One region of the Nocardiopsis sp. iso_238 genome, then DNA from elsewhere that is predicted to be linked to it. Evidence: riboswitches for the same ligand, from Rfam matches in the RefSeq annotation. Region 1 holds a riboswitch; the other holds the start of a gene.
The links. A riboswitch is a leader RNA that binds a small molecule or an ion and turns the genes downstream of it on or off. The one in region 1 is predicted to bind cobalamin.
Positions count from the first base shown of each region.

Region 2: it holds a riboswitch for cobalamin, as region 1 does, so the genes downstream of both, metE (5-methyltetrahydropteroyltriglutamate--homocysteine S-methyltransferase) here and AC0VYL_RS25735 (CoA-acylating methylmalonate-semialdehyde dehydrogenase) in region 1, are expected to answer to the same signal.

Region 1 is NZ_CM149668.1:5,702,669-5,717,264, forward strand. It holds gene AC0VYL_RS25730 (acyl-CoA dehydrogenase family protein) at 1-956, opposite strand, end outside; gene AC0VYL_RS25735 (CoA-acylating methylmalonate-semialdehyde dehydrogenase) at 953-2,452, opposite strand; adenosylcobalamin (AdoCbl) riboswitch at 2,451-2,597, opposite strand; gene AC0VYL_RS25740 (MFS transporter) at 2,730-3,989, shown strand; gene AC0VYL_RS25745 (TetR/AcrR family transcriptional regulator) at 4,028-4,627, opposite strand; gene AC0VYL_RS25750 (WD40/YVTN/BNR-like repeat-containing protein) at 5,108-6,211, shown strand; gene AC0VYL_RS25755 (MoaD/ThiS family protein) at 6,213-6,497, shown strand; gene AC0VYL_RS25760 (DUF418 domain-containing protein) at 6,612-7,988, opposite strand; gene AC0VYL_RS25765 (sensor histidine kinase) at 8,158-9,381, shown strand; gene AC0VYL_RS25770 (response regulator) at 9,378-10,052, shown strand; gene AC0VYL_RS25775 (zinc-binding dehydrogenase) at 10,187-11,200, shown strand; gene AC0VYL_RS25780 (SDR family NAD(P)-dependent oxidoreductase) at 11,222-12,751, opposite strand; gene idi (isopentenyl-diphosphate Delta-isomerase) at 12,927-13,478, shown strand; gene AC0VYL_RS25790 (HAD family hydrolase) at 13,588-14,277, shown strand; gene AC0VYL_RS25795 (DUF6221 family protein) at 14,282-14,581, opposite strand.
Region 2 is NZ_CM149668.1:4,224,493-4,239,088, forward strand. It holds gene AC0VYL_RS19160 (methionine ABC transporter ATP-binding protein) at 1-906, opposite strand, end outside; gene AC0VYL_RS19165 (coiled-coil domain-containing protein) at 1,614-2,699, shown strand; gene AC0VYL_RS19170 (DUF3558 domain-containing protein) at 3,306-4,331, shown strand; gene metE (5-methyltetrahydropteroyltriglutamate--homocysteine S-methyltransferase) at 4,417-6,693, opposite strand; cobalamin riboswitch at 6,851-7,076, opposite strand; gene AC0VYL_RS19180 (polysaccharide deacetylase family protein) at 7,283-8,815, shown strand; gene AC0VYL_RS19185 (polysaccharide deacetylase family protein) at 9,031-10,479, shown strand; gene AC0VYL_RS19190 (quinone-dependent dihydroorotate dehydrogenase) at 10,534-11,673, opposite strand; gene AC0VYL_RS19195 (proteasome assembly chaperone family protein) at 11,670-12,593, opposite strand; gene AC0VYL_RS19200 (ABC-ATPase domain-containing protein) at 12,824-14,590, opposite strand.

The DNA of each region.
Region 1 (14,596 bases):
TTGGCCATCGCGCACAGGTGCGCGGCCTCGGGGTCCCCCTCGTCCAGGGCGCCCGCAGCCCGCCACAGCAGGGAGCGGGCGGCCTCCAGGTCGGTGGCCATCTCCGCGAGCCGGAACCGGAGCGCCTGCGCGTTGATCAGCGGGGCGCCGAAGGCCTCACGGCTCCCCAGGTAGGCGGTGCTGCGCTCCAGTGCGGCCAGGGCGCCGCCGAGCGAGCAGGCGGCGATACCGAGGCGGCCGCCGTTGAGCCCGTTCATCGCGATGCGGAAGCCGTCGCCCTCGGCTCCCAGGAGGCGGTCGGCGGGCAGCCGGACCCCGTCCATGAGCACCTGGCGGGTGGGCTGGGCGTTCCAGCCCATCTTGGCCTCGTCGGCGCCGAACGACACCCCCGGGTCGTCGCGGTGCACGACGAACGCGGAGATCCCGGCCGCGCCGTCGCCTCCGGTCCGCGCCATCACCACATAGACCTCGGAGACGCCCGCGCCGGAGATGAACTGCTTGGACCCGGTGAGGACGTAGGAGTCCCCGTCGCGGACCGCCCGGGTGCTGAGCGCGGCGGCGTCCGAACCGGCGCCGGGTTCGGTGAGGCAGTAGCTGCCCAGGGACTCCATGGAGCACAGGCCCGGCAACCAGCGGGCGCGTTGGTCGGTGTCGCCGTAGCGGTCGACCATCCAGGCGACCATGTTGTGGATGGACAGGTACCCGGCCACGGACGGGCAGCCGGTGGCCAGGGCCTCGAAGACCAGGGCGCCGTCGAGCCTGGTCAGGCCGGTTCCGCCGGTGTCCTCGGAGACGTAGAGGCCGCCCATACCGAGTTCGGCGGCCTTGCGGAGCACGTCGACCGGGAAGTGCTTGGTCTGGTCCCAGCCGACGGCGAACGGTGCGAGGTGTTCGTCCGCGAACCCGCGCGCGGTCTCGGCCAGCGCGCGCTGTTCGTCGGTGATCGCGGCGGTCACCGGACGACCGGGATCGTGAACTCCGCGCCCTCCTTGACCCCGGAGGGCCAGCGCGAGGTGACGGTCTTGGTGCGGGTGTAGAAGCGGATCGAGTCGGGTCCGTGCTGGTTGAGGTCACCGAAGCCGGACCTCTTCCAGCCGCCGAACGTGTGGTAGGCGACGGGCACCGGGATGGGCACGTTGACGCCGACCATGCCGGTGTTGACGCGCTGCGAGAAGTCGCGGGCGGTGTCGCCGTCCCGGGTGAAGACGGAGACGCCGTTGCCGTACTCGTGCTCGCTGGGCAGGCGCAGGGCCTCCTCGTAGTCGGCCGCGCGCACCACGCACAGCACGGGGCCGAAGATCTCCTCCTGGTAGACGCGCATGTCCGGGGTGACGCGGTCGAACAGGGAGGCCCCGGTGAAGAAGCCTTCCTCGTGGCCTCTGACCTTGAGGCCGCGGCCGTCGACCACCAGTTCGGCGCCCTCCTCCACGCCCAGGGCCACGTAGGCGTCGACGCGGTCCAGGGCGTCCCTGGACACCAGCGGTCCGAAGTCGGCGTCGGGGTCGTCCGAGGCGCCCACGGTCAGCCCGGCGATGCGTTCGGTCAGCTTGGCGACGAGGGCGTCGGCGGTCTCCTCGCCCACGGGGACCGCGACGGAGATGGCCATGCAGCGCTCGCCCGCGGACCCGTACCCGGCGCCGATCAGGGCGTCGGCCACCTGGTCCAGGTCGGCGTCGGGCATGACGACCATGTGGTTCTTGGCCCCGCCGAAGCACTGGGCGCGCTTGCCGTGCGCGGTGGCGGTCGAGTAGACGTACTCCGCGATCGGGGTGGAGCCGACGAAGCCCACGGCGGCCACGCGGGGGTCGGTGAGCAGGGTGTCCACCGTCTCCTTGCCGCCGTTGACCACGTTGAGCACGCCCGGGGGCAGCCCGGCCTCCAGGAAGAGCTCGGCCAGCCGGAGCGGGACCGAGGGGTCGCGTTCCGAGGGCTTGAGAATGAAGGCGTTCCCGCAGGCCAGCGCGGGCGCGGCCTTCCAGAGCGGGATCATCGCGGGGAAGTTGAACGGGGTGATCCCCGCGACCACGCCCAGCGGCTGGCGCAGGGAGTGGACGTCGATCCCGGCCCCGGCGTTGTCGGTGAACTCGCCCTTGAGCAGGTGCGGGATCCCCGCCGCGAACTCCACCACCTCCAGGCCGCGCTGGAGGTCGCCGTGGGCGTCGGCCACGGTCTTGCCGTGTTCGGCGGACAGGGCGCGGGCGATCGACTCGCGCTCGGGCTCGACCAGCTGGAGGAACCTGAGCAGGACCCGTGCCCTGCGCTGGGGGCTCCAGGAGCCCCATGCGACCTGTGCCTCCTCGGCGTCCGCGATGACCGCCTCGGTCTCCGCCCGGTCCGCCAGGGGGACCCTCGCCTGGATCCGGCCGGTGCTGGGGTCGTGGACGTCACCGAAGCGGCCGCTCCGGCCCGGGACGTTCCTGCCATGCACGAAATGCGTCAGCTCGCTGACCATGCGTGTTCGCTCCATCCTCGTGGACCACACGAATCTCGGGCCGCGAGCGGTGGCCTGACTTCCGGGTGTTCGCCCCGGTCACAGTGGCGGGACCGCGCTGGATTCGCACCAGCTTCCCCGCTCTCGGCACCCTCACCATATAGTTGGACGTCCTACTAAATCCAGCCCCCCACGCGACCCGTCTCGGGGCCCGGCGGCCGTTAGCGTGAAGCCGTGTGCCGGTGCCCCGCTCGGGAACCGCCCGAGACACCGGCTCGGGAAAGTCGGTGGTCCCCCCGTGTCCGACTCCACCGCCCGGGCGTCGAACGCGCCGCTCGGCGGACGCTTCCGGGCCTTCTGGTCCGCGTCCCTGGCCTCGAACCTGAGCGACGGCGTGGCGATGATCGCCGTGCCGTGGCTGGCCTCCTCCCTGGCCCCCGACAACGCCGCGCTGGTGGCCGCCGTCGCCACAGCGGGCCGACTCCCCTGGCTCCTCCTCGCGCTGCCCGCCGGGGTGCTCGTGGACCGCCTGCCCCGGTTCACGCTGATGGTCTCCGCCAACGCGCTGCGGCTGCTGCTCTGGGCGCTGCTGGCCCTGGTGGTGTCCTCCGGGTGGGCCTCGATCCCCCTGCTCGCGGCCTTCGCGTTCTGCTTCGGCGCCCTGGAGGTCTGTCACGACACCGCCGCCGAGACCACGGTGACCGCGCTGGTCCCCAAGGAGAGCCTGGAGCGCGCCAACGGGCACGTCAGGTCCGGGGCGATCGTGGCGCAGGAGTTCGCGGGGCGCCCGCTGGGCGGATTCGTGCTGTCCCTCGGCCTGTTCGCCCCGTTCCTGTTCAACGCCGCCGCGCTGCTGGTGTCGGTGGCGGCGCTCCTCCGGGTCCGCGCGACCACCCCCGCGACCCCCGTCAGGCGGGCGCAGCGCGGCGTGTGGGGCGACGTGGTCGAGGGTGTCAAGGCGCTGTGGAACCAGCCGCTGCTGCGCGCGGTGGCGATCATCGCGGTGTTCGTGAACACCGCCTACGCCACGCTGCTCTCCACCCAGGTGCTGTTCGTCCGGGACGTCCTGGAACTGGGCGCGGCCGGGTTCGGCCTGCTCATGGCCTTCGCCGCGACCGGCGGGGTGGTCGGCGGACAGGTGGTCTCCCGACTGCGCCCGGTCCTGCCGCACGGAACCCTGCCGACGCTCTGCCTGGCCGGGAGCGGGCTGCTGTACCTCGTGGTGGCCCTGTTCCCGCTCACCCCCGTGGTCGCCGGGGTGTACTTCCTCAGTGGGGGCCTGGTCCTGGGTTACGGGGTCGCGATGACCTCCCTCCGCCAGCGCCTCACCCCGGACCACCTGCTCGGGCGCGTGAACGCCGCCATGCGCACGGTCAGCTGGGGCATGAGCGCCGTGGGCATGGCGGCGGGCGGTGTCCTGGTGGCCGCCCTGGCACCCACCCTGGGCCAGGCTGACGCGCTCCGTGTCCCCTACGCACTGGTGGGCGCGGTCAGTCTGACGGTGGTGGTGCTCTTCGGCCGCGGGCTCGTCGGTCTGGTGCGCGAGCACGACCGGTGAGCACGGGATCGGGGCAGGAGGGTCGCGCCCCGATCCGGTCAGTCCCCGGACACCCCGAGGGTGCGGAGCATCCCGTGGGCCTCGTCCACGTGGGCGGGGTAGGCCTCGGGACTCTCCGCGAGCCGCATCGCCGTGAGGTCGCAGGCCATGGCGGTGTGGGCGGCCAGGACGGCGACGTTCTCCGCCGCGCCCGCCTCGGTCAGTGCGGCGGCCAGGCGGAGCGCCCGCTGCTGCCGGGTGAGCAGGTAGCGGGATCTGAGGTCGATGCTCTCCCTGAGGAGCCGCACCAGCACGGCGGAGTGCGCGGGAGACAGGGCGGTGGGTCCGCTGGCGTCCGCGGCCTCACGGAGCAGGGCGAGCGCGTCCGCGAGGCCGGTCCCCGGCTTCAGGTCCGCGCGTTCCCGCACGTAGGAGCACATGCGGTCCACCTCGGCTCCGTCATCCGCGAACAGCACCTGCTGTTTGTCGCCGAAGTACCGGAAGAAGGTCGTGCGGCCGACCTCGGCGCGTTCCGCGATGGCCGCGACCGTCACGTTGTCGAATCCGTGTTCGGCGAAGAGTTGGAAGGCTGCTGACACGATCGTGGCCCTCGCCTTACGGCGTTTGCGAGCGTGGAGCGTGTCCGGGGGGTGGTGCATGAGGCGACCCTATCGAGTGGGAACCCGGTTCTCGATGGTACGCGGGACCGGCCATTGGGACGGTGGTCCCGAAACGGACCGAGAGACCGAAGGAGCGGGATGTCTTCCGGGCTGGATGACGGGATGTGACCGGCGTTCCGGGGCCTGGGGGGAAGCCTCGGAGCGAACACCGGTAGCCCGGGAGTTTATTGCAAAGTGATCTGGTACCGACAACCGCCTTCCACTCGCCGCAGAACCCTTGCCCGGAAAGGGTTCCCTCCTCACGGAAGTTATCCCTCCAACAGGGCCACCATTTCCCCGAGGGTCGAATTCTCCACCCACGGTAAATCGTTCGGGTTCCTAACTATTCACTTCCCGAGACGTCCGGAACCCTCTCCTGACGCCTCCTTGACACTCCCCGCACCCTCGCCCCCGTGGCTCCCGGCGTTCGCCGCACCCCTGTGCCAGAGTGGAGACCTGGCTCACATCTTGGAGTTCGTCATGGCATACCTCCTGGTCATCGGCACGCGCAAAGGGCTGTTCACGGCCCGGAGCGAGGATCGGCGCGCATGGGACGTGACCGGACCGCACCGGCTCGACGAGGCCAACGACGCCGGGATGAGTCCCGTCTACACGGTCGGGATCAACCCGCACACCGGACGCCTGCTCGCCGGTACGGAGAGCTGGCACTTCGGTCCGAGCGTCTGGCACAGCGACGACCTCGGCGCCACCTGGGCCGAGCCCCCGGCCCCGCCCATCGCGTTCCCCGAGGACACGGACGGTTCACTGACCCGTGCCTGGCAGTTCGCCTTCGGCGCCGACCCCGACACCGTGTTCGCCGGGGTCGAGCCGCACGCCCTGTTCAGGTCCTCGGACGGAGGTGACAGCTTCGAGCTGGTCCGCGCGCTGTGGGACCACCCGCACCGGGTCAACTGGATGCCCGGCGCCGGCGGGGCCGCCATCCACACGGTCCTGCCCGGCACTCTCGGTGTGGGCCGACAGTCGCCCGAGGCGATCACCGTGGCCATGTCCACGGGGGGTGTCTACCAGACCGAGGACGACGGGGCGAGTTGGACGCCGACCAACCGGGGTATCTCCGCCGGGTTCCTCCCGGACGAGGAGCCCGAGTACGGCCAGTGCGTGCACAAGGTCGCCGCCGCCCCGGACGGCTCGTTCTACGCGCAGAACCACCACGGCGTCTACCGCAGCGCCGACCCCGCGGCAGACGGGTGGAGCCGGATCGAGGAGGGTCTGCCCACCGACTTCGGCTTCGCGATCGTCGCCCACCCGCACACCCCGGACACCGCGCTGAACTTCCCGGTGATCAGCCAGGAGGTCCACCTCCCGGCGGAGCACCGGCTGGGCGTCTACCGCACCGACGACGGCGGCCGGACGTGGCGGGCGATCAACGAGGGCCTCCCCCAGGAGCCGTACTTCGGCATCGTCCTGCGCGACGCCGCCTGCACGGACGGGGCCCGGGTGCCCGGTTTCTACTTCGGCACCCGCTCCGGGGACGTCTACGCGACCACCGATGACGACGACCGCTGGCACCTCGTCACCGCCCACCTGCCCGACGTCCTGTGCGTGCGGGCCACGGAGGTGTGAGATGCGGGTGACCGTGCACCTGACCAGCGTGCTGCGGGCCGACGCCGAGGGCGCCACCCACGTTCCCGTGGAGGTCGAGGACGGAACCGCGCTGCGCGGCGTGCTGGACGCGCTGGCCGCGATCCACCCCGGTCTGGATCGCCGGATCAGGGACGAGCAGGGCGCCCTGCGCCGGTACGTGAACGTGTTCGTGGACCAGGACGAGTGCCGCTCCGTGGGCGGCCTGGACGCCGTGGTCCTCGACGGATCGGACGTCCGCCTGCTGCCCTCGGTGGCCGGGGGCTGAACGACCGGGGGCTGAACGACCGGGGGCCCGCACCGGAGGACGTGCTCCGGCACGGGCCGACGGAGAGAGGCCCCGCGGACGGACGTCCGCCGCGGGTCGCCTCCCGGCTCCCGGTCAGGGGGTGGAGCCCCCGGCCGGGTCGGCGGTGTCGTCGTGGGTGCCGGAACCACCGGAGGACGTGGCCCCTGTGGTGCGCGGAACCGTCTCCACGGGACCGGTCGGCACGGGCGCGGATCCGCCCTGGTGCGCGTACCGCGGGCCGGTCACCGGCGAGGGCGCGGACGCGACCGTCTCCGGGGCGCGGCGCATCGGCATGGGTCGCAGGTAGGTCAGGCTGCGCCAGATCCACTCCAGCGGCCCCAGCCTGAAGCGGCCCAGCCACCAGCTGGCGAACAGGGCCATCACCGCGAAGTAGGCGGCGGCGATCCCGTACTGCGCCAGGATCGGGATCCCGCCCTCGAACGGCTTCATGGTCAGCAGGAACACGGCGGTGCTGCCCAGGTAGACGGTGAGCGTCATCCGTCCCAGCGGGGCCAGGGCGCCCAGGGCGCGCGCGCCGGTGCGGCCGCGCCGCACCAACCACCACACCAGGCCCAGGTAGAACAGGGCGCCGCCCAGTCCGCCGAGGGCCGCCCCGAACGAGGTCATCATGTCGGAGCCGGGGTGGATCACCGGCATGCCGTCCGCGTTCATCACGGGGATGCCCTCGGCGTCGAACTCCATGGGGAAGAACAGGTCGGAGCCGAACAGGGCCAGCAGGCCGAGCGCCTGTCCCAGCAGCCCCGTCCAGATCATGCGTGTGGGGAGACGGGTGGGGTCGTCGGCGTGCGCCGGGTCGAGTTCGGGTCTGCGGGCCAGCCAGACGCCCACGCAGAAGAACCCGAGGGTCTGCGGTACGAGGGTCACCAGGATGTCCAGTTCGTGGCCTGACAACACCGAGCGCAGCCCGTACTCGAAGACCGGGGCCGTGACGAACAGCGCCCCCGCGAACCACAGCGGCCGGTTCCCCGAACCGGCCAGCAGGAACGGCATCAACGGAGCGAGCAGCAGCGCGGCGAGCGAGTAGTGGACGAGGATGTCGCCGGAGAACACCAGCACGTGCGGCACCCCGAAGAGCAGCCCCAGGAACACGTAGCGCCGCGCCATGAGGGCCATCGGGCGTCCCCCGCGACGGGTGGCGGCCCGCCAGGCCAGGACGGCGCCGACGCCCAGCAGCACCATGAGCAGCGCGCGGGCCTTGCCGGACATCAACAGGCCCATCGCCCCGTCGACGACCGAGGCGAGCGTGCTCTGCTGGACGTCCCCGGAGCGCTCGGCGGGGAAGACGACGACGGTGACGTTCATGGCCACCACGCCGATCATCGCGAGTGCGCGGGCGACGTCCAGGAAGGCGACCCGTCGTGCGGGGCCGCCGTCGGGCACACCCCCTGACGGTGCGGTGGCCGGGGACCCGGCCGGGGTCGATGCGATGGTCACTGGTTCCTCCCTCATGGTCACGGAACCAGCGTCCCCCGGCGGCCCCTCACCGCGCATCGACCGAACAGCCGAACCCCCACGGGCCCGGGGTCAGCCTTTTGGCCCATCCCCGCCCCGGCCCCGCCCCCCGCTTCGTCCCTTTGACTGATGTACGGCCGCCGGGCCGCGCCCTAGCCTGGTCAGCATGCTCCACTTCTCCGCTCTGACCAGGCCCTTGGCCACCGCTGACGGTCGTGCGCGGGCACTTCGCTCCCTGGTGGCGCTCGCCCTGCCTGCGGGGGTGCTCGTGCTGTGGCTCATGGACCTGCGGTCGGCGCTGCGCATCCCGACGCTCCCGGACTGGATGGGGCCGCCGACCTCCGCGATGGACCTCGCGGGCTGCGTCTCCGGCGCTCTCTGCGTGCTGCTCGTCGCCCTGGTCGCGCGCCCCTCGGCCGGTCCGCGCGCCACCCTGGCCGCCGGGGTCGTCGCGCCGGTGGCCGTGACGGTCGTGTCGGTGCTGCTGTGGCCGCTGCCCAAGGGGATGTTCGGCTACCCGATCACCATGTCCGAGGCCGTGGGCATGCTCGTGCTCCTGGCCCTGGCCGCGTACCGCTGTCGCGGCTGGCAGGTCGTCGTGGTCATGATCCTGACCTTCGTCGCCGTCTACTCCGACTACCTGAGGGACCCCTTCAACCTCGACCCGTCCACCGCGCTGCTCGCGATGGTGGCCGGGCTGGCCCCCGGCCTGTACCTGCGCTGGCGCCGGGCCGAGCGCACGGCCGACGTGGAGCGGGTCCGGGCGGCGGAGCGGCTGGCCATCGCCCGCGACCTGCACGACGTGGTGGCCCACGAGGTCACCGGGATCGTGGTGCAGACACAGGCCCTGCGGCACATCGCGGAGCGCGACCCGGGAGCGGTACGGGCGGCCCTGCCGGAGATCGAGGCGGCGGGCACCCGTGCCCTGGAGTCCATGCGGGGAATGGTCACCCGCCTGCGGGACCCGGGCGAGGCCCCGCTGGCCCCCGGACCGGCCGAGGGGCTGGACGCGCTCGCCGCCCCGGCCGCGCCCGGACGGCCCGAGGTGGCCGTGCACGTGTCCGGACCGGTCGCGGACCTACCTCCGGAGGTCGGCACGGCGGTGCTGCGGATCGCCCAGGAGTCGGTGACCAACGCGCTGCGGTACGCCCGGGGCGCCACCCGGGTGAGCGTGGTGGTGACGGCCCAGGACCGCGAGGTGGAGCTGCGCGTCCAGGACGACGGCCGGGGCGCCGGGATCCCGGTGGGCGGCGGCCACGGGCTGGTGGGCATGGCCGAGCGCGCCCGCCTCCTCGGTGGCGAATTGTCCGCAGGACCCGACGGCGTGGGGCAGGGTTGGACCGTGCGGGGAACCATCCCCGCCCAGCGCGGAGGGGAAGGTCGGGGTTGACGACAGGGGCGACGACGGGGTCGACGATTCGGGTGCTGCTCGCCGACGACCAGCAGATGGTCCGGACGGGTTTCCGCTACATGCTCGACGCCGAGGACGGGATCACGGTGGTCGGGGAGGCCGGTGACGGCCTCACGGCGGTCCGGCTCGCCGAGGAGCTGCGCCCGGACGTGGTGCTCATGGACATCCGGATGCCGGGGATCGACGGGCTGGAGGCCACCCGTCGGCTGGCGGGGCCGGGGGTGGCCGACCCGCTCCGGGTGGTCGTGGTGACCACCTTCGACCTCGACGAGTACGTACACGCCGCGCTGACCGGCGGCGCGGTCGGGTTCCTGCTCAAGGACGCGGGCCCGGCGCTGCTGATCGAGGCCGTACGGGCCGCCGCGCGGGGCGACGCGATGGTCTCTCCGCAGATCACGGTGCGCCTGCTCCAGCACTTCGCGACGGCCCGGGCACCCCGGCGGGACCACACCGGGGGCGGGCTGACCGCGCGTGAGCTGGACATCGTGCGGACCGTCGCGCGGGGTCTCACCAACACCGAGGTGGCGGCGGAGCTGCACGTCACGGTGAGCACGGTCAAGACGCACCTGGCCCGCGTCCAGGAGAAGCTCGGTGCCCGCAACCGGGTGGAGGTCGCCGCCTGGGCGTACCGGAGCGGGCTCATGGACTGATCCCCGCCCGCTTGACGAAAAAGTGAGCGGGTTCTGACCCGTGAGGTCCGTGTCGCCCCCGAGGGCACACCCACACCAACCGTGATGATCGGTGAGGAAATGGGCACCTGCGACACGACTGCGAGGAACGACCTATGGCCACCATGCGCGCGGCCCGGCTGAACATCACCGACCGGACCCTCACGGTCACCGACGTCCCCCGCCCCGCGCCGGGCCCCGGCCAGGTCCTCGTCCGGGTCCGCGCGGCGGGCGTGTGCCTGTCCGACGTCCACCTCATCGAGGGCTCCCTGACCCCCCTGCACCTCAAGGGCGACACCGTCACCCTGGGCCACGAGGTGGCCGGGGTGGTCGAGGAACTGGGCCCGGAGGTGTTCGACGTCGGTGTCGGGGACCGGGTGGCGCTCCAGGCCGGGGAGTACGACCGGCACGGCCGACTGCTCACCCGGGGGGTGGACTACGACGGCGGGTGGGCCGAGTACGCGGTGGCCGGCGAGTCCACCCTGGTGCCCCTACCGGACGGGCTGCCCTTCGAGCAGGCCGCGATCATCCCCGACGCCGTCTCCACGCCCTGGGCCGCCGTCACCGCCACCGGTGACGTGCGTCCGGCCGAGGCCGTGGCCGTGTGGGGCGTGGGCGGGCTGGGCGCGCACGCCGTCCAGCTCCTGCGCATGGTGGGCGCGGCGCCGATCATCGCCGCCGACCCGGACGAACACGCGCGTGCCCGTGCCCTGGACTACGGGGCGGACGTGGCGCTGGACTCCACGGCGCCGGACTTCCTCACCCGGATCGGTCAGCTCACCCACGGGCGCGGACTGGACGTCGCCTTCGACTTCGCGGGGGTCCCGATCGTGCGCGAACAGGCCGTCCAGGTCCTCGGTGAGCACGGGCGCCTGGTCCTGGTCGGGCTGACCGACAAGCCGCTGGAGGTCCGGGACGGCACCCGGTTCAGCTACCTGCGCCAGCAGGTCCTCGGCCACTACGGGTCGGAACCGGAGCACGTGGTGCAGCTGGTGGACCTGGTCCGGGCGGGCCGCCTGGAGTTCAGCCGCTCCGTCAGCGGGACGTTCACCCTGGAGGAGGCGCCCCAGGCGGTGGACCGGCTGGAGAGGCGGATCGGCGCGCCGGTCCGCCTGGTCCTGACGCCCTGAGGCGCCGGACCCGGCGGGCGGCTACCAGTTCGAGGGCCGGTAGTCCTTGAGGAAGCAGCCGTGCAGGTCCTCCCCGAGCTCACCCCGCACGATGGGGTCGTACACGCGGGCCGCGCCGTCCTCCAGGTCGAGGGGCGCGTGGAACCCTTCGGCGGCGATCCGCACCCGGTCCGGGTGCGGCCGCTCGTCGGTGATCCACCCGGTGTCCACGCTGGTCATGAGGATGCCGTCGGTCTCCAGCATCTCCTGGGCACTGGTCCGGGTGAGCATGTTCAGCGAGGCCTTGGCCATGTTGGTGTGCGGGTGGCCGGGGCCCTTGTACCCGCGGCCGAACACGCCCTCCATCGCGGACACGTTGACGATGTACGTGCGCCGCGCGGAGGAGGCGGCCATCGCCGGGCGCAGCCGGTCCACCAGCAGGAAGGGCGCGCTCACGTTGCACAGCTGCACCTCCAGCATCTCCACGGGGTCGACCCCGCCGATCCGCTGGGTCCAGCTGTTGACCGGAGCCAGGTCCGGCACGAGACCGCCCGCGTCGATCGCCCCGGCCTGGTGCGCCCGGTCCGGGTGCGCCGCCCCGGTGGTCAGAGCGAGGGACGTGAGCATCTCGGGGGTCAGCGTGTGCGGCGCGACCTCGGCCACCTCGGACTCGGTGGCGCCCTCCAGCTCGCGGGGGCGGACCCCGCCGAGCACCAGGGGTTCGGGCAGGCCCTCCCCGGTCAGCGGCTGGGCCTCGGCGGCGATCAGCGGGGCGTAGGAGCCCGGTGAGCGGCGCACGGTCTGCGCGGCGTTGTTGATCAGGATGTCCAGCGGCCCCTGTGCGGCCACCGAGTCGGCCAGCCGCACCACCTGGCCGGGGTCGCGCAGGTCGATGCCGACCACCCGCAGACGGTGCAGCCACTGGTCGCTGTCGGGCATCGCGGCGAAGCGGCGCACGGCGTCGTTGGGGAAGCGCGTGGTGACGGTGGTGTGGGCGCCGTCGCGCAGCAGCCGCAGCGCGATGTACATGCCGATCTTGGCGCGGCCCCCGGTGAGCAGGGCCCGCCGCCCGGTCAGGTCGGTGCGGGCCTCGCGGCGCTGCCTGTTGAAGACGGCGCACTCCGGGCAGAGCTGGTGGTAGAAGGCGTCGACCTCCTGGTACTTCTGCTTGCAGACGTAGCAGGGACGGGCCTTGCGCAGCACACCGGCGAGGGGTCGGCCCCCGTCGTCACCGCCGACCTCCGCCGGACCCTCGTCCGCCTCGCCGTCCTCGCCGGAGGCCAGGGCGCGGCTGGTGAGCGCGCGCCCGTTGGTCTCGTCGTCGATCCGGTCCGGGGCGGCCGTGGCGGTGGCGGCGAACACGGCCTCGTCGTGGGCCCTGCGGGCGGCGTTGCGCTCCTTGCGCCGCCGCTCCTTGAGCGCCTTGAACAGTCGGGCGGTGCCCCGTTGGAGGGCCATGGAGTCGTCGTGGTCGGCGGGCAGCCCCTCCGCCTCGGCCAACACCTCCAGGCACACCCGAAGCCTGTCCGGGTCGATCCCGTCGACCGTGGTCCGCGTCACCGTTTCCGTCACCACTGCATCCCGCCGCTGTTCCTGGTGGCCTCCTGCCGGGCCATCAGGAACCCTATGCGCACTCCGGGACCGGACGGTCGGTGCGAACCGGTCCCCGGACCGGCGACCATGGGAGGTGAGCCAGCACTGGGAATCGACGCGTGGCGCCGGTGGCGCCACGGGCAGGGGGAGATCCGTGAGCCAGCAGACGTCCGCCGGGGACGACGCGGGGCGCGAGTTCGTGGTCCTGCTGGACGAGGCGCACGAGCCGGTGGGGGTGGCCGACAAGGCCCTCGTCCACACTGAGGACACCCCGCTCCACCTGGCCTTCTCCTGCTATGTGCTGGACCCGGAGGGTCGGGTGCTGCTCACCCGCCGCGCCCTCGGCAAGACCACCTGGCCCGGTGTGTGGACCAACGCCTGCTGCGGCCACCCCGCCCCCGGGGAGTCCCTGGAGGAGGCGGTGCGCCGCAGGGTCCGCCAGGAACTGGGGATCGAGCTGACCGAGGTCACCGAGGCACTCCCGGACTTCCGGTACCGCGCGGTGTCGGCCGAGGGGATCGTGGAGAACGAGTTCTGCCCGGTCTTCTGGGCCCGGACCGAGGACACCCCGTCGCCGGACCCGGCCGAGGTCGCGGAGTTCACCTGGGCCTCCTGGCCGGACGTGGTCACGCTGGCCGCACGCACGCCCTGGGCGATCAGCCCGTGGGCGGCGGAGCAGATCCCGCGGCTCGACGCGGCCTCCTGAGTCCTCGGCGGGGCCGCTGCGGGACGCGTTCCCGGGCTACGCCGTCTTCTGGGACCGGGCGACGGGGTAGATACGGATCGCCCGCCCCCTCCGAGATGGAGCGCACCGTATGCCCCCTCACGCGCACGTCCCCGTCCGTCCCGCCGCCCTGGTCCTCGACGCCCTCGACACCCTCTTCCCCCTCGGACCGCTGGAGTGGCGCTTCCGTGAGGCGGGCATCCCCCGGGTGCTCATGACCCGCTGGTGCGACCACCTGCTGCGGGACGCGTTCGCGCTGTCCCTGCTGGGAGGTGAACGCACCTTCGAGGACGTGGCCCGGGGCTCCCTGAGGGACATCACCGGACACCAGATCGCCCCGGCCGCCGAGGACGTGATCATCGACGGGCTCACCCGCCTCGAACCCCGCCCGGAGGCCGCGTCGGCGCTGGAGGCCGCCCACCGGGCGGGTGTCCGGACGGCGGTGCTCGGCCACGGCGACGGCGGACGGCTCCGCCTGCTGCTGGAACGCTCCGGGCTTCCGCTGGAACCCCTCATCGGGGTCGGGGGCCCGTCGGCGTGGAAACCGGCCCGCGGGCCCTACCTCGCGGCCGCCCGTGAACTCGGGGTGCCCCCGGACCGGCTGGGCCTGGTCACGGCGCACGGCTGGGACGCGGCCGGGGGCCGCCGGGCCGGGCTGGTGACGGGGTGGTCGGCGCACCTGGAGGGGCGCTTCCCGTCGGTCTTCCCCCGCCCCGACGTCGAGGGCCGGGACCTGGTCCAGACCGTGGAACGCCTCCTCGACCTCCCCGGTCCCGCCTAGGCGGCTACTCCTCCCAGCTCCGGTCGTACGCGGGGTGGCCCCGGTACACGGAGGCCAGGTACTTCACCGCGAGCCGCCAGGCCAGCAGCTCGGACCAGGGGTCGCCGCCGACGACCGGAGCCGGGGCGGAGGGGTCGACGATGCGCATGCTCGCGTCGTGCGCCTCGGTGTAGCCGCGGACGATCCCGCGCTTGGCCGCGACCTCGGCCAGAGCCCGCTCCCGCCCGCGTGAGCCCACGGGAACGGCCCTGGACGCGCGTTCGTCCTCGTCCAGGCGCGCGTTCAGGAACTCGACGATGGTCAACGGACAACTCCTCTT
Region 2 (14,596 bases), 1.5 Mb from region 1:
CGCCTCACGGCGGCGCTCCCCGCGCATGTCGACGCTGAGGCGCCCCACCGACTGCCCGGCGACCTGCTCCACGCCGCCGCCGAGGATGTTCACGTCCACGTCGAAGCGGCGGGTGAGTTCGGACATGAAGGGCTCGTCGAAGGAACGCGGGTAGGTGATGACCACGCTCTCGGGCCCGCCGTTGTCCGGCAGGGGGAAGAGGGAGCGCGCCAGCAGGGATCCCGGGGTGCCGATGAGGTCCAGCACACGGCCGGACTCGCGGAACTCGCCGTTCTCCATGATCGCGGCGGAGTCGCAGATCCGCTTGATCACGTCCATCTCGTGGGTGATCAGCAGGATGGTCAGGCCCAGTTCGTCGCGCAGGCGACGCAGCAGGGACAGGATCGAGTCGGTGGTGGCCGGGTCCAGGGCGGAGGTGGCCTCGTCGCTCAGCAGGACGTGGGGGTCGGAGGCCAGGGCGCGGGCGATGCCCACGCGCTGCTTCTGCCCGCCCGAGAGCTGGGAGGGGTAGGCGCGCGCCTTGTCGCCCAGGCCCACCAGCTCCAGGAGCTCACCCACCCGGGTGGCCCGCTTGGCGCGGGAGACCCCGGCGACCTCCAGGGGGAAGCCGACGTTGCCCGCGACCGTGCGGGAGGAGAGCAGGGCGAAGTGCTGGTGCACCATGCCGATCCCCCTCCGGGCCGCGCGCAGACGGGCACCGCGCAGGGAGGTGAGTTCCTCCTCCCCCACGCGCACGGTGCCGCTGTCGGGGCGCTCCAACAGGTTCACCGAGCGCAGGAGGGTGCTCTTCCCGGCACCGCTCTGGCCCACGACCCCGAAGATCTCGCCGGACTCGACATGCAGGTCCACCCCGTTCAGGGCGTGCACCTGGCGTTTCTTCAACCTGTAGGTCTTGTGTAGACCCACTGCGTCAATCACGGTTTTCCCATCGACGTCTGGCGGTGGTGTCCCGGAGACCGCTCGCGGACACAGGAGGGCTCTGGACTCAGCGTGGGTTTGACGCCCACACCCGAGCGTACGAAGCGCTCACCTGGCGGGCGGCGGCGACGCGCCGGTACGTCCGGCGGTCACGGGGAGCGTGGAGGACGGCCCCCGGGGAGGTGGCTCCGGCGCGGGGCGCCGGGCGCGGCTCGGTGTCAGAGGTGGCTAACGGGGCATGCGACAGCGGCCGCCGGGCAGCGGAACGCACCGCCGGGTGGTGTCCGCCATGGTGGCGGGGGTCGCTTTGCCGTGCTCAGGAGCCTTCACGGCACCAACTCAACCATGGTTGACCGGGTCCGTTCAGCAAAATACTTGACCTGAATATGGTTATTTACAACACATCGAGGCTTTTGTGTGAGTGACGTCCGATCCTCTCCCGCCCGAAGGTCCTCGTGAGTGCCTACACTCATTACCGTCCCGTGACTCTTCATTGGCGCACACGCGCCGTGAGTACCGAGGGCCGCCGCAGCCCCACGGCCGCCGCGCCCGCCCGGGAAAGACGAGCAGACGCACCCACAGCGCCCCGTGCCCGCAGGGGGCCGCGCGTGGGCCCGAGGAGCGACCACACCGTGCAGTTCGAGGACTTCGAGGACACAGCGCAGACCGCAGACGCAGCGCACCCGCGTGGTGCGGTGGGGTCCGGCCGTCCAGGGCGCACCGGCGGCGAGCACGCCGACTTCTGGGCGCCCGACCCCCCGGCCCGCACCCGGCGGGAGGCCCTGGCCGACCTGGCGGAGGGCGCGCGTGCGCTGTCCGCCGCGGCGGGTTCCGGGCTGTCCTGGCTGGTGCCGTCCCGTGGTGCGCGGGTGACCGCGCTCTCCCTCTCCCTGTTCTCCGCCACGGCACTGGTCGCCCTGCCCGCCTCGGCCGCCCCGACCCCGCCCCGGGAACCGGAGAGCATGAGCGACCTCAAGTCCCGGGCCGAGACCCTCACTGAGGAGTACGAGGGCGAGCTGCGCGACATGGAGGCGGTGATGGAGGAGGCCGAACGGGCCGAGGGCCGCGCCGACGCCACCCGCGAGGAGGTGCGGGACGCCCGCGACCAGGTGGTCTCCCTGGCCGTGGCCACCTACACCAGCAGCGGGATCGACCCGTCCATGTCGCTGTTCGTGGAGGCCGAGCCAGACGAGGTCATCGACCGTGCCGTGGTGATCGACTACCTGACCACCACCAACCAGGAGAAGATCGACCACCTGAACCAGGCGCTCTCGCGTGACGAGGTGGCCCAGGAGAACGCGCAGGAGCGGCTGGACGCGGCCTCGGACGACCTCACCGAGCTGGAGGACCGCCGGTCGGAGGTGCACGTCCTGATCGCGGACCACCCGAGCCAGCCCATGCAGTCGCACAACAGCATCACCCCGCGCACGGAGCAGATGCGTGACCTGGTGATCGAGAAGTTCGGGCGCGGGGACGACGTGGGCGGGGTCGGCTGCTACCGGCCCGACGGCGGTTTCGTTGTCGGTGAGCACCCCAAGGGCCGGGCCTGCGACTTCATGCTGGACCCGAACGGCGGCATGCCCAGCCAGGAGGAGATCGACCGGGGCTGGGAGATCTCGGAGTGGGCCATGGAGAACGCCGACGACCTGGGGATCATGTACGTCATCTACCGCCAGCAGATCTGGGACGTACGGCGCGGTGACGAGGGCTGGCGGGCGATGTCCGACCGGGGCAACATGACCGAGAACCACTTCGACCACGTGCACATCTCGATGTTCTGACCCTCCTGGGCACGGCTGCGAGCCGTGTTCTCCCTGGCCACAACCGGCCACACACGCCGCGCCCCGCGCACCGGTCGGGTTCCCGGAACGGTCACGCAGGTCACAGGGGGTGTCTCCGCACACGCCTTACGGGACCAAGGGCCCTCATTCCGGCGGTCCTGATACCCGAATGCCCGCCACCCTGTCCATGCACTGACATCACGATTAAGTCACGCAAATGACGGACTGGTGTGTCAGAAGCACGAAACGGTGACGATTCACCCTCCTACCCCAGGTCCGGCCTGCCCTGTTGACACCGGTCAGGGCTATGATGCAAGGCGTCCCGACCCCTGGCCGGCGGGGAACCGACCCGCTGGCTCCACACACGGCGGTCGGCGCCCCGTTCGAACCGGGGACCTCCTCACGAACACGGGGAACTCCCGCCCTCGCCCGTCCGCTCTCGCCCGCGGTCACGGCGTCCGAGGCGGGCCCACCTCCCCCACGGTTCCCCGTGCTGTCACACACCCGGCGATCCGCCGGTGGCCACCACGGGAACTCGTGAGAACCCACGGGCGCGAACGCGCGCCTCACACAACACGGTCACCACATCACCGGGCGAGGGGAGCCATGAGCGAAAACGGACCTTACAACCAGCCACCGCAGAACCCTTACGGTGGCGGGGACGGCACCGGCGGACAGCCGCCCTACGGCCCGCCGCAGGGGCACCCCTACGGTGACGCCGCCACCGGCGGTCAGCCCGGCTACGGTCAGGGCCCCTACCCGGGCGCGCCCGGACCCGACCAGGGCATGTACGCGGGCGGACAGCCGCCCTACGGCCCGGGACCGGGCGGACCCGGCGGACCCGGCGGATACCCGCCCGCCCCGCCGCCCCAGGGCGGCGGCGGCAGCAAGGCCGGGCTCTGGGTGGTCATCGGCGGCGGCGCGGTCATCATCGTCCTGGTGATCGCCGTGTTCGTCATGCTGGTCACCAACGGCAACGACGGCGACGAGATCGCCTCCGGCCCCGACGAGTCCTCCGAGGTCGTGGAAGAGGAGCCCGCGGAGGAGGAGCCCGCCGAGGAGGAGACCCCCGCCTCGAACGGCGCCCTCGGCGACCCGCCCCACGCCCTGCCCACCGAGCCCTGCGAGTCCTTCACCGACCAGGTGCAGACGGACTTCGTCCTCCGCGACAGCGGCAGCAAGTACGTCTCCGACAACACGTCGAGCTGCTCCAACCTCGGTGACCTCCCCGACAGCAGCTCCACCGAGGGCTTCGGCTCGCTGGAGGTGGGCTTCAAGCTCCCCTACAGCGCCAGCGACTCCCCGGAGGCCGCCGCCGAGGACATCGAGTACACGCTGGACCGCATCCGCGGCGGCGCCGAGTCGGACCGCTACGACGCCGACGACATCGAGATCGACGAGGAGCTGGACGGCCTCGGCAGCGAGGCGTACCTGGTCGTCACCAAGACCGACCTGCTCGGGGAGAAGCTTCCCGAGGCCAGTCTGCTGATGCGCCAGGACAACCTGATCATCTCGGTGACCTACTACCTCGACACCACCCAGGGTGACCACGAGGACCTCGCCCTGCCGGACAACACCCAGGACATCATGGTCAACGCCGCCAACGAGGCGCTGGCCATCGTCGGGGGCTGACCCGTGCGGGCCGTGTAGCGGCCGGGAACACCGAAGGGGGCCGCGGCATCGCCGCGGCCCCCTTCCTCGTGTCCGGCCCCCGCTGCTACGGGAGGTCGGCGCGGACCCGGCGGGCCGCCTCGACCATGTTCCGCAGCGCCTGCTCGGTCTCCGCGTAACCACGGGTCTTCAGACCGCAGTCCGGGTTCACCCAGAGGTTCCCGGCGTCCACGTGCGTGGCCGCCAGCCGCAGGGAGGCCTCGATCTCCTCGACCGACGGCACCCGGGGCGAGTGGATGTCGTACACGCCCGGACCGATGCCCCGCTTGTAGCCGCGCGCGCCCAGGGCCTCGACGAGCTCCATGCGCGAACGGGCGGCCTCGACGCTGGTGACGTCGGCGTCCAGCGCCTCGATGCCGCCGACGATCTGGTTGAACTCCGAGTAGCACATGTGCGTGTGGATGGTGGTGCTCGCCGCCACCCCGGACGTGGCCAGGCGGAAGGAGTTCACCGCCCAGTCCAGGTAGGCCTGGCGCTGCTCCTCGCGCAGGGGAAGCAGCTCACGCAGGGCCGCCTCGTCCACCTGGATGTGGCGGATGCCCGCCCGCTCCAGGTCCGCGACCTCGTCGCGCAGGGCCAGACCCACCTGGCGGGCGGTCTCCCCGAGCGGCTGGTCGGTGCGGACGAAGGACCACGCGAGCATGGTGACCGGACCGGTCAGCATGCCCTTGACCGGCTTGTCGGTGCGCGACTGGGCGTAGGTGATCCACTCGACCGTCATCGGCTCGGGGCGCGAGACGTCACCGAACAGGATCGGCGGGCGCACGCAGCGCGAACCGTAGGACTGCACCCACCCGCGTTCGGTGGTGGCGTAGCCCTCCAGCTGCTCGGCGAAGTACTGGACCATGTCGTTGCGCTCGGGCTCGCCGTGGACGAGGACGTCCAGGCCGATCTCCTCCTGGAGCGCGATGACACGGTCGATCTCCGAACGCAGAGTGCGCTCGTACTCCTCCGTGGCCAGCTCGCCCCTGCGGTGCGCGGCGCGGGCGCGGCGCAGCTCGGGGGTCTGCGGGAAGGAGCCGATGGTGGTCGTGGTGAGGGTGACGTCGGTGGGCGCGCCGCGGTCCTCGGGGCGCTCGTAGGCGTCCTGACCCAGCGCGTCCAGGCGGGCGCGCACCCGGGCGTCGGTGAACGACGGGTTCCCGGTGGCGGCAGCGTCGAAGTCGGCGTCCTCGCCCTCGGTGAGCACGCGGCCGAGCAGGGCCACCTCCCCCGCCTTCTGCTTGGCGAAGGCCAGGGCCGCGCGCAGCTCGGGGGCGAGCGAGGTCTCGGCGTCGAGGTCGATCGGCACGTGCAGCAGTGAGCAGGAGGTGCTCACGGTGAGCTCGTCGGTGAGGGCGAGCAGGGTGCCCAGCTCCGCCACGGCGGCGGGCAGGTCCGTACGCCACACGTTGCGCCCGTCGACGACGCCCGCGACCAGGCGGGTGGAGCCGAGGCCGGAGACCGCGGCCAGGTCCTCGACGCCCTCGGCGTCGGTGACCAGGTCGAGGCCGACCGCCTCCACCGGGGAGTCCTTGAGGACGCGCAGGGCGGCGGCGCCGATGGAGCCGAAGTAGGTGGAGACCAGGAGGGAGGGGCGGTCGGTGAGGGCACCCAGGCGCTGGTAGACGCGCTCCAGGTGGCCGACGGCCGAGCGGCCCTCGTCGGTGGCCAGGATCGGCTCGTCGAGCTGGACCTCGGTGGCGCCGGCGGCCCTGAGGTCGGACAGCAGCCGGGCGTAGGCGTCCAGGAGCTGGTCGAGGAGCTCGATGGGCTCCCAACCCTCGGGGGCGTCGTCGGCGGCCTTGGCCAGCAGGAGGAAGGTCAGCGGGCCGACCAGCACGGGGCGGGTCTGGAACCCGGCCTCGGAGGCCTCACGGAACTCGGTGACGGGCTTGTCACCGACCAGGCGCGGCCGGGTGCTGGGGGAGAGCTCGGGGACGAGGTAGTGGTAGTTGGTGTCGAACCACTTGGTCATCTCCAGCGGCGGGGCGCCCTGCTCGCCCCGGGCGAGCGCGAAGTAGCGGCGCAGCTGCTCGTCCCGTTCACCGGCCTGGGCCGGGGAGGCGAAGCGGGAGGGCACGAGGTCGAACAGGACCGCCGTGTCCAGCACCTGGTCGTAGTAGGAGAAGGTGTTGGACGGCAGGTCGTCCACGCCCGCCTCCCGCAGCTGGGCGTAGACGCCCAGGCGGAGTTCGGCGGCGACGGCGTCGAGTTCGGCGGCGGTGGTGCCGCCCTTCCAGTAGGACTCGCTGGCGCGCTTGAGTTCGCGGTCGGGGCCGATGCGCGGATAGCCGTGCACGGTGGAACGCACGGACGGCCTGGCGGCCGGGGTGCTGGGCATGGAGCTTCTCTCCCTCGTCGAAAGCCGGGTACCGGCCACGAGGCGAGCGAGGACGCGGACACGCCGAGGAGGCGCCCGACGGCGCACGGCTGTCTCCGCCCTCGGCCCTCCCTCGGGGCACGGGACCACCGACGGCACGGGTGCGCCGCCGGGCGGAGGCAGGTCTTCGGACTCGTGGGCGTGCTCCGGCGTGACCGCCGGCCCTCCTACTGGTCGCCGCTTCCCGGTTTCCGACTTTTCCGGTCGGATCACCAGTGCTTATGACGACGTTCGTTCCCACTCACCGCTGCGGGGCAGTCCCGGACTCGCACCGGGTTCCCTCTTTCGACACGCAACGCCCGCCCCGGAAGGCTTCCGGGGTGACCAAGGGTGGAGCGTGTACCTTCCACGGCTGCAAGTATAGGGAGCGCCCCCTCCGCCCATGCACCCGGCGTGGTCCTCGCCCACTCGGCGTGAACCCGCGTCGGGTTCGCGGCATCCCAACCGACAATCAGCGTTACGTGGGGGAGCGCTCCCCCTCCTCCCCCACGAACGTTCGTCAGACGATGAACGTGGAGAACCCCAGGTGAAGCAGCAAGACCGGCAGACCATGGCTCCCGACCAGCCCCTCCTCACGGTCGCGATCGCGATGGTCGTCCTGCTGGGACTGGTGCTGTCGGCGTCCCGACCGATCGGACTGTTGGAGGACAGTGCCTTGGCGGGCGACGGCGACCAGTCATCCGGTGACGGGACACGGACCCCGGCCACCGGCGAACCCGACCAACTGACCACGGTCTCCCCCGACGCGGTCCCCGGAACAGAGGAGATCACTCTCGCCTACGAGGGCGGGGCGGACGTCTCCGTCACCTACCCGTCCATTCCGAACGCCGGACCGCTGACCGATTTCCTGGAGAGGACCCTCGGCGCCCAGGCGCGCTCCTTCGAGGCGGCCAACCCCGGGGCGCGCACGTTCCTCGGGGAGTGGGGCCTGACCGCCGCCGACGAAGGGATCGTGGGGGTGCGGATGACCACCACCGAGACGGACTCCGAGGAGACCAGGGAGGGGCACAGCACCTACTGGTACGAGACCGGCACGGGCGCGGTCCACGGCTCCAGCCACCTCTTCGCCGGACAGGAGGAGCTGGCCGAACTGAACGAGCGGGTGCGCGAGGCGGTGTCCGGCACGGACGCCGTTCCCTCGGCGCTGCACCCGATCAGTTCCCTCTACGACTCGGTGGGCTTCAACCCGGACGGTGACCTCGTGGTGGAGTTCGACGAGGGCCAGGTCGCCCCGGCCGGTGCGGGCCGCGTGCACGCGGTACTGCCCCGGGACGAGGCCGAGTCGCTGCTCTCCGACCTCGGCCTGCGGGTGCGCGAGGCGGCGACCACGGGCGTGCGCGCCTTCTCGATCGACGAGGCCCCGGAGGCGGACAAGGACGGCTCGGCCTCGGCTGCGCCCGGCGTGCTGGCCCCGCGTGACGACTCGGTCGACTGCTCCGCGCCCGACACCAAGTGCGTGGCGCTCACCTACGACGACGGCCCCGGCGGGCGCACCCCCGAGCTGCTGGACGCCCTGGCCGCGCACGACGCCAAGGCCACCTTCTTCGTCACCGGCCTCCCGGTCAGGGAGCACCCGTGGGTGGTGCGGCGCACCTACGCCGAGGGGCACGAGGTGGCCAACCACACTCTGGACCACCCCAACCTGACCGAGCTCTCGGCGGACGGTGTCCGCGAGAACCTGGAGGCGACGCAGGCGCTGGTGTACCGGGAGACCGGATACACCATGGACCTGATGCGGCCTCCGTACGGGGCCACCGACGACACGGTCGCGGAGGTGACGGCGGAGCTCGGGCTGGCGCAGATCCTGTGGAGCGTGGACACCAACGACTGGCGGGACCGCAAGGCGAACGTGGTGCGCGATCGCGCGCTGGACGGCGCGTCCGACGGCGCGATCATCCTGATGCACGACATCCACCCCACCACCATCGACGCGTCGATCGACATCATCCGTGAACTGGACGAACGCGGGTACTCGATGGTCACGGTGTCGCAGCTGCTCGGCACCACCGAGCCGGGCCGCACCTACGTCGACGGCGTCCCCGAGGAGGAGGCCCCGGAGGAGGCTCCGAGCGACTCGGAGTGACCCACCCGCACCCCGGCCCCTCTGGCGGTGTCCACATGTGGACACCGCCAGAGGGGCCGGGGTGTTGTCCCCTATGTTGCTCCCAGCAGTCGTGAGGAGCATCCCCAGAGGGACGAGGGAGTCGGGTCTTGGCGTCGAGGAGAGTTGGGCCGGGCCGGACCGTTCCCCCACCCGGCCCGGTCCGGGCACAGCCGTTCCGGCCGGGGACCGCCCTGGTGCTGCTGTCCCTCACGCTCGCCGCGTGCGGGAACGGGGCGGTGAGCGTGGACGAGGGCGACCCCGAGCGGCTCACCGTGCTGGCCGACGAGGTCGGGGACGGTGTCGGGGAGTGGCGGGGCGACGCCCGGGACTTCACCGGCCACCCCCACGAGCCCGAGGGCGTGGAGGTCAGCGTCGCCTACCCGGAGTTCGAGGGCGCCGACGCCTTCGCGGAGGGCCTTGCCGCGCGGGTGGACCAGGAGGTGCGGGACTTCCGTGCCGGGACCCGCGATCCCGTGCGGCTGGACGTCGACTGGGAGCTGGTCGCCGCCGGGGACGGGGTCCTCGGGGTCCGGCTGGTCCGCACCGAGGAGGACATGCACGGCCTGCGGGAGGGCTACGCGACGTACTGGTACGACGCCCACGACCTCTCCGTGTCCTCCTCCACCGAACTGCTGCGCGGGCAGGAGGAGCTGGTCCGGCTCAACGCCATCGCGCGCGAGGAGCTGGCGGACGACGAGGACGTCGACCCCGACGCGTTCCACCCGGTGCTGCGGACCTACGACTCGATCGGGTTCAACGCGTCGGGGGACCTGGTGGTCGAGTTCGACGACGGGCACCTGTCACCGATCGTCGACGGCCACGTCCCCGACAGCGCCCCCGGTCGCAGGGCCGTGGTGGTCGGGCACGAGCGGGCCGCACCGCTGCTGTCGGACCTGGGTGAGCGCGCCCGGGAGGCCGCCCTGGTGGCGGAACCCGACCTGGCCCTGCCCGCGGCCCGGTCCGATGACGCCGGGGACGGTCCCCCGCCCGGAGTGGTCACCGCCGGTGACCCCGAGGTGGACTGCCAGGACGGCGAGACCAGGTGCGTGGCCCTGACCTTCGACGACGGACCGGTGGACGCCACCCCGCACCTGCTGGACGTCCTCGCGGAGGAGGGGGTGACGGCCTCCTTCTTCCTCAACGGCGGCCCGACCCTGACCCGGCCGAGCGTGCTGCGGCGCGCCTACGCCGAGGGGCACGAGATCGCCAGCCACGGCGACGAACACGAGCACATGAACAAGATGGACCCCGGGCGCCTTGCCGCGCAGACGGCCGCGGTGAGCGCGATGGTCCGCAGGCAGACCGGGTTCACGGTCGAGCAGTTCCGGCCGCCGTTCGGCGCCACCAACGACGACGTGCACGAGGAGATCACCGCGCAGGACATGGCGGAGGTCGCGTGGACGGTGGACAGCGGGGACTGGAAGGGGCACGACCGGGACGAGATCGTGGAGACCGTCCTCGACGGGGTCGAACCGGGCGCGGTGGTGCTGCTGCACGACCCCCGGCCCGCCACGCTCGCGGCGGTCCCGGAGATCGTCGAACGGCTGCGCGCGGAGGACTACGTGTTCGTCACCAGCAGCCAGGCGCTCGGCGGCCCGGAACCCGGCAACGTCTACCCTCCCGACTGGGACGGCGACTGGTAGGGCGCACACGCGCGGGCGGCCGGTGGGAACCCCCACCGGCCGCCCGCGCGTCGGTCAGCTGGCCTCGTGGGTCTCCCGGACCACCGTGAGCGCCGGAGCCGGGGCGTCCGACCCCACGGCCTCCTGGACGGACCGGTACCCGGCCTCGCGGACCAGGCGGGCCAGGCCCCGGTGGATGCGGCGGGGCCACAGCGGACCGCCGTAGATCAGCCCGGTGTACCCCTGGACCAGGGTGGCGCCGGCGCGGACGCGGGCCCAGGCGTCCTCGGGGGTCTCGATGCCGCCGACCGCGACCAGGGTGACCCGGTCGCCCACGCGGGAGCGCAGGCGGCGCAGGACCTCCAGCGAGCGCTCCTTGAGCGGGGCGCCCGACAGGCCCCCGGCTCCGGCCGCCTCGACATCCTCGTCGGAGGTGTCGAGTCCGGAACGGGAGATCGTGGTGTTGGTGGCGATGATCCCGTCCAGGCCCTCGGCCAGCGCGAGGTCCGCGACGGCGTCGACGTCCTCGTCGGCCAGGTCCGGGGCGATCTTCACCAGGAGCGGCAGCTCGGGGCGGCCCGCCTCGGCCAGGGACGCGCGGACGGCGCTGACCAGGGGCAGCAGCTGCTCGACACCCTGGAGGTTGCGCAGCCCCGGTGTGTTGGGCGAGCTGACGTTGATGACCATGTAGTCGGCGTAGGGGGCCAGCCGCAGCGCGCTGAGCGCGTAGTCGGCGGGCGCCTCCGCCTCCGGCGTGACCTTGGTCTTGCCGATGTTGATCCCGAGCAGCGGGCCACGGCGCTGGTGGTGCAGGCGCTCCGCGACCAGCGCGGAACCCTCGTTGTTGAAGCCCATGCGGTTGACGATGGCGCGGTCGGCCACCAGCCGGAACAGGCGCGGTTTGGGGTTGCCGGGCTGCGGGTGGGCGGTCACGGTGCCCACCTCGACGTAGCCGAAGCCCAGGGCGGCCAGACCGCGCGGGCTCTCGGCGTTCTTGTCGAACCCGGCGGCCATGCCGAGCGGGCCGGGGAACTCGCGGCCGAAGGCGTGCACGGTCAGCTCGGGTTCGCGCGGGCCCAGGACCCTGCCCATGGTCTCGGCCACACCGGGGACGGCCGTGACGCCGCGCAGCGCGGCGAAGCTCAGCTTGTGCACCGTCTCCGCGTCCATGTGGCGCAGGACCGAGCTGAAGAGGATCTGGTAGAACACGGTCATCCGTTTCCGTCTCCCTCGCGTTCAGCGAGGAAGCGTTCGAGTTCCGCGCCGAGCTCGTCGGCGGTGGGCAGCCCCGCGCCGTCGTCGGACAGCGGGACCGGCCCGCCGCCCTCCTCCGCGCGCGAGGACATGATGTCGTCGTACTGGCGTTCCAGGTTGGCGACCACGCGCTGGACCTCCTCGGACGCCGCGACCTGCTCCGCAATCTCCACGTCCGTGGTGGCGGCGACCTCCTCCAGCTCCTCGCTCGGCAGGGCGAGCCCGGTGGCCCCGGCCACGTACTCCAGGGCGGCGATGGCCGCCCGCGGGTAGGTGGACTGGGCCAGGTAGCTGGGCACGTGGATGGCGTAGCCCACGAAGTCGTGGTCGTTCTCCCCGAAGCGGTACTCCATCAGCGCGGACACGCTGGCGGGCACCTCGACCCGGCCGATCCAGGGGGTGTGTCCCTCGATCAGCTCGGGGCGGGTGGAGTGCGGCGTGACCGTCACCGGTCGGGTGTGCGGCACCGCCATGGGAATGCCGTTGACGCTGATGGAGAGCGAGACGGAGAAGCGTTCCGCGAGGCCGGTCACGGCCGCGATGAACGCCTCCCACTCGCCGTCCGGCTCGGGACCGTGCAGGACGAGGAAGGGGTGGCCCTCGGCGTCGTGCATCCGGTACAGGGCCAGCTTGTGCGGCGTGTAGTCGGTCCAGGTGTTCTCGACGAAGGTCATCTGCGGCCTGCGGCGGCGATAGTCCACCAGGCGGTCGACGTCGAAGGTCGCGACCTCCTCGGCGGTGAACCGCTCGAACAGCGACTCGGACAACTGGCTGCCAGCGTTTCCGGCGTCGACGAAGCCGTCCAGGCAGACGAGCATCACCAGCCCGGTGACGTCGTCGAAGCCGGGGTGGAGTTCGTACAGTTCTGCGGGGTCGCGCACCGGGTTCTCGTCTCCAAAACTGGTCGGGTTCGCAGGGGCCGCGACACACCCGTGTCGGCCTGCCCGGAAGGTTCCGGTGGCCCCTGACGGGGTCGCTGTGCCCTGCTTTTCCACAATACCGACCCGGGGCGGGTGGGTCCGGACCCCGCGACCCCGGAGGTGACGACGCCCACACCGCTCTGGGCGCCGCCGTCCCGATGGTCCCGCGATCCGCGTCCTGACGGTCTCGGTCAGCCCTGGCCGAGCACTCTCAGGGTCCGCAGCCGGTTGAGGACCGCGACCGTCTCGTGCCTGCGCGGCAGGGCGTAGTCACCGCCGAAGTCGGCGCCGAGCAGGGTCACGCCCTCCTTGGCCAGCGCCTCCTCCAGGGAGTCCAGGGCCTCGGCCACGGTCCGGTTCCCGTCCAGGTGCCGTCCCCTGACCAGGGCGCGCAGGGCCAGACCGGCGCCGGTGATCTGTCCGGGATCCACGAACTGCTCCACCGAGCGCACGTCGACGTCGCTCTCCCCGTAGACCAGTACGTCCATGTCCCGGCGCTTGATCCGGCTCCGTCCCTTGGCGGTGTCGTCGTCCACCGAGCCGGGGTCGACCACCCGGGCCCGGGGCAGGGTGAACTCGGCGTCGGCGCGGTCGTGCGCCAGCGCCCGGGCCCGCTCGGTGACGTCGTGCGGGTGGTAGGCGTCCAGCATGATCACCTGGTCGGCGACGTCGAAGTAGTCACCGCTGCCACCCATGACCAGGACGGTGGAGACCCGGTGCTCGCGGTGCAGGGGGCGGACCAGGTCCACGAAGGGCACCAGGGGTTCCCGGTCGCCGTGGACCAGGGCCTGCATGCGCTCGTCGCGGATCATCAGGTTGGTGGCGGTGGAGTCCTCGTCCACCAGCAGGGTGCGCGACCCGGCCTCCACCGCCTCGCAGATGTTGGCCGCCTGTGAGGTGGAGCCCGAGGCGTTCTCGGTGCGGAAGTCGCGGGTGTCGGCGCCGGTCGGCAGGTTGCGCACGAAGGGGCTGACGTCCACCCGTTCCACACGGCGCCCCTCCTCCGCCCTGATCTTCACCGCGTCCCCCCGGGTCACGACCAGTTCGCGGCCGTCGCCGGGCACGTGGTCGTAGACGCCGCGTTCCAGGGCGTGCAGCAGGGTGGACTTGCCGTGGAAACCGCCGCCGACGATCAGGGTGATGCCCTCGGGCACCCCCATGCCGGTGACCGTGCCCGCGTGCGGGAGGTCCACGCTCACGCGCAGGCTCGCCGGGGCGGCGAAGGGCACCACGCCCTCCCCCGCCATGGGTTCGTCGCTCACTCCGCTGCGCCGGGGCAGGACCGCCCCGTCCGCGACGAAGGCGACCAGACCGCGGTCGGCCAGGCTCGCCCTGAGGGCGACGGCGTCGGCCACGGTGTCGGCGAAGGCCGCCGCCTCCGCGTGGTCGATCTCGTCCCAGTCGAGGTCGTCGACCAGCGCCGGGAGGGTGCGACACAGCTCGCGCTCGGCGGTGCGCCCGTCGATCCGGCGGCCGTGGCCGGGCAGGTCCACCCCGATCCGCAGGTCGAGGGCGCCGTCCTCGGTGATCTGGCACGAGGAGCGGGCGATGACCTCCTGGCCCCCGGTGTCGATCTTCAGCAGCGACCCCCGCAGCAGTCGGCGGGCGCGCCGTCCGAGGTAGTCGGCGGTGGCCCGACGGCGCACCGGATCCGCGTGGGCGCTCGCGGGGATACCGGCGTCGGGCCGAAGGACGCGGACGCGCGAGGGCGGGGCGAAGGGGTCGGCCTGGACCCGCTGCACCGTCAGGGTGAAGTCCCCGAAGTCCCAGTCGCCCTTGAGGGACTTGTAGCGGCCGTAGGAGGCGCCCTGCATCCCGAGGAGTTCCTGGGACAGCCGCGCCTCGTCGCGCACCCCCCGGATGGGTTCGGGTTCGGGCCTGCGGCCGGAGCCGCCCCGACCACCGCCGCCACCGCCGTACCGGCGCCCCTGGCCGCCGTTCCCCCGCCGCTCCGTCATCGTCTC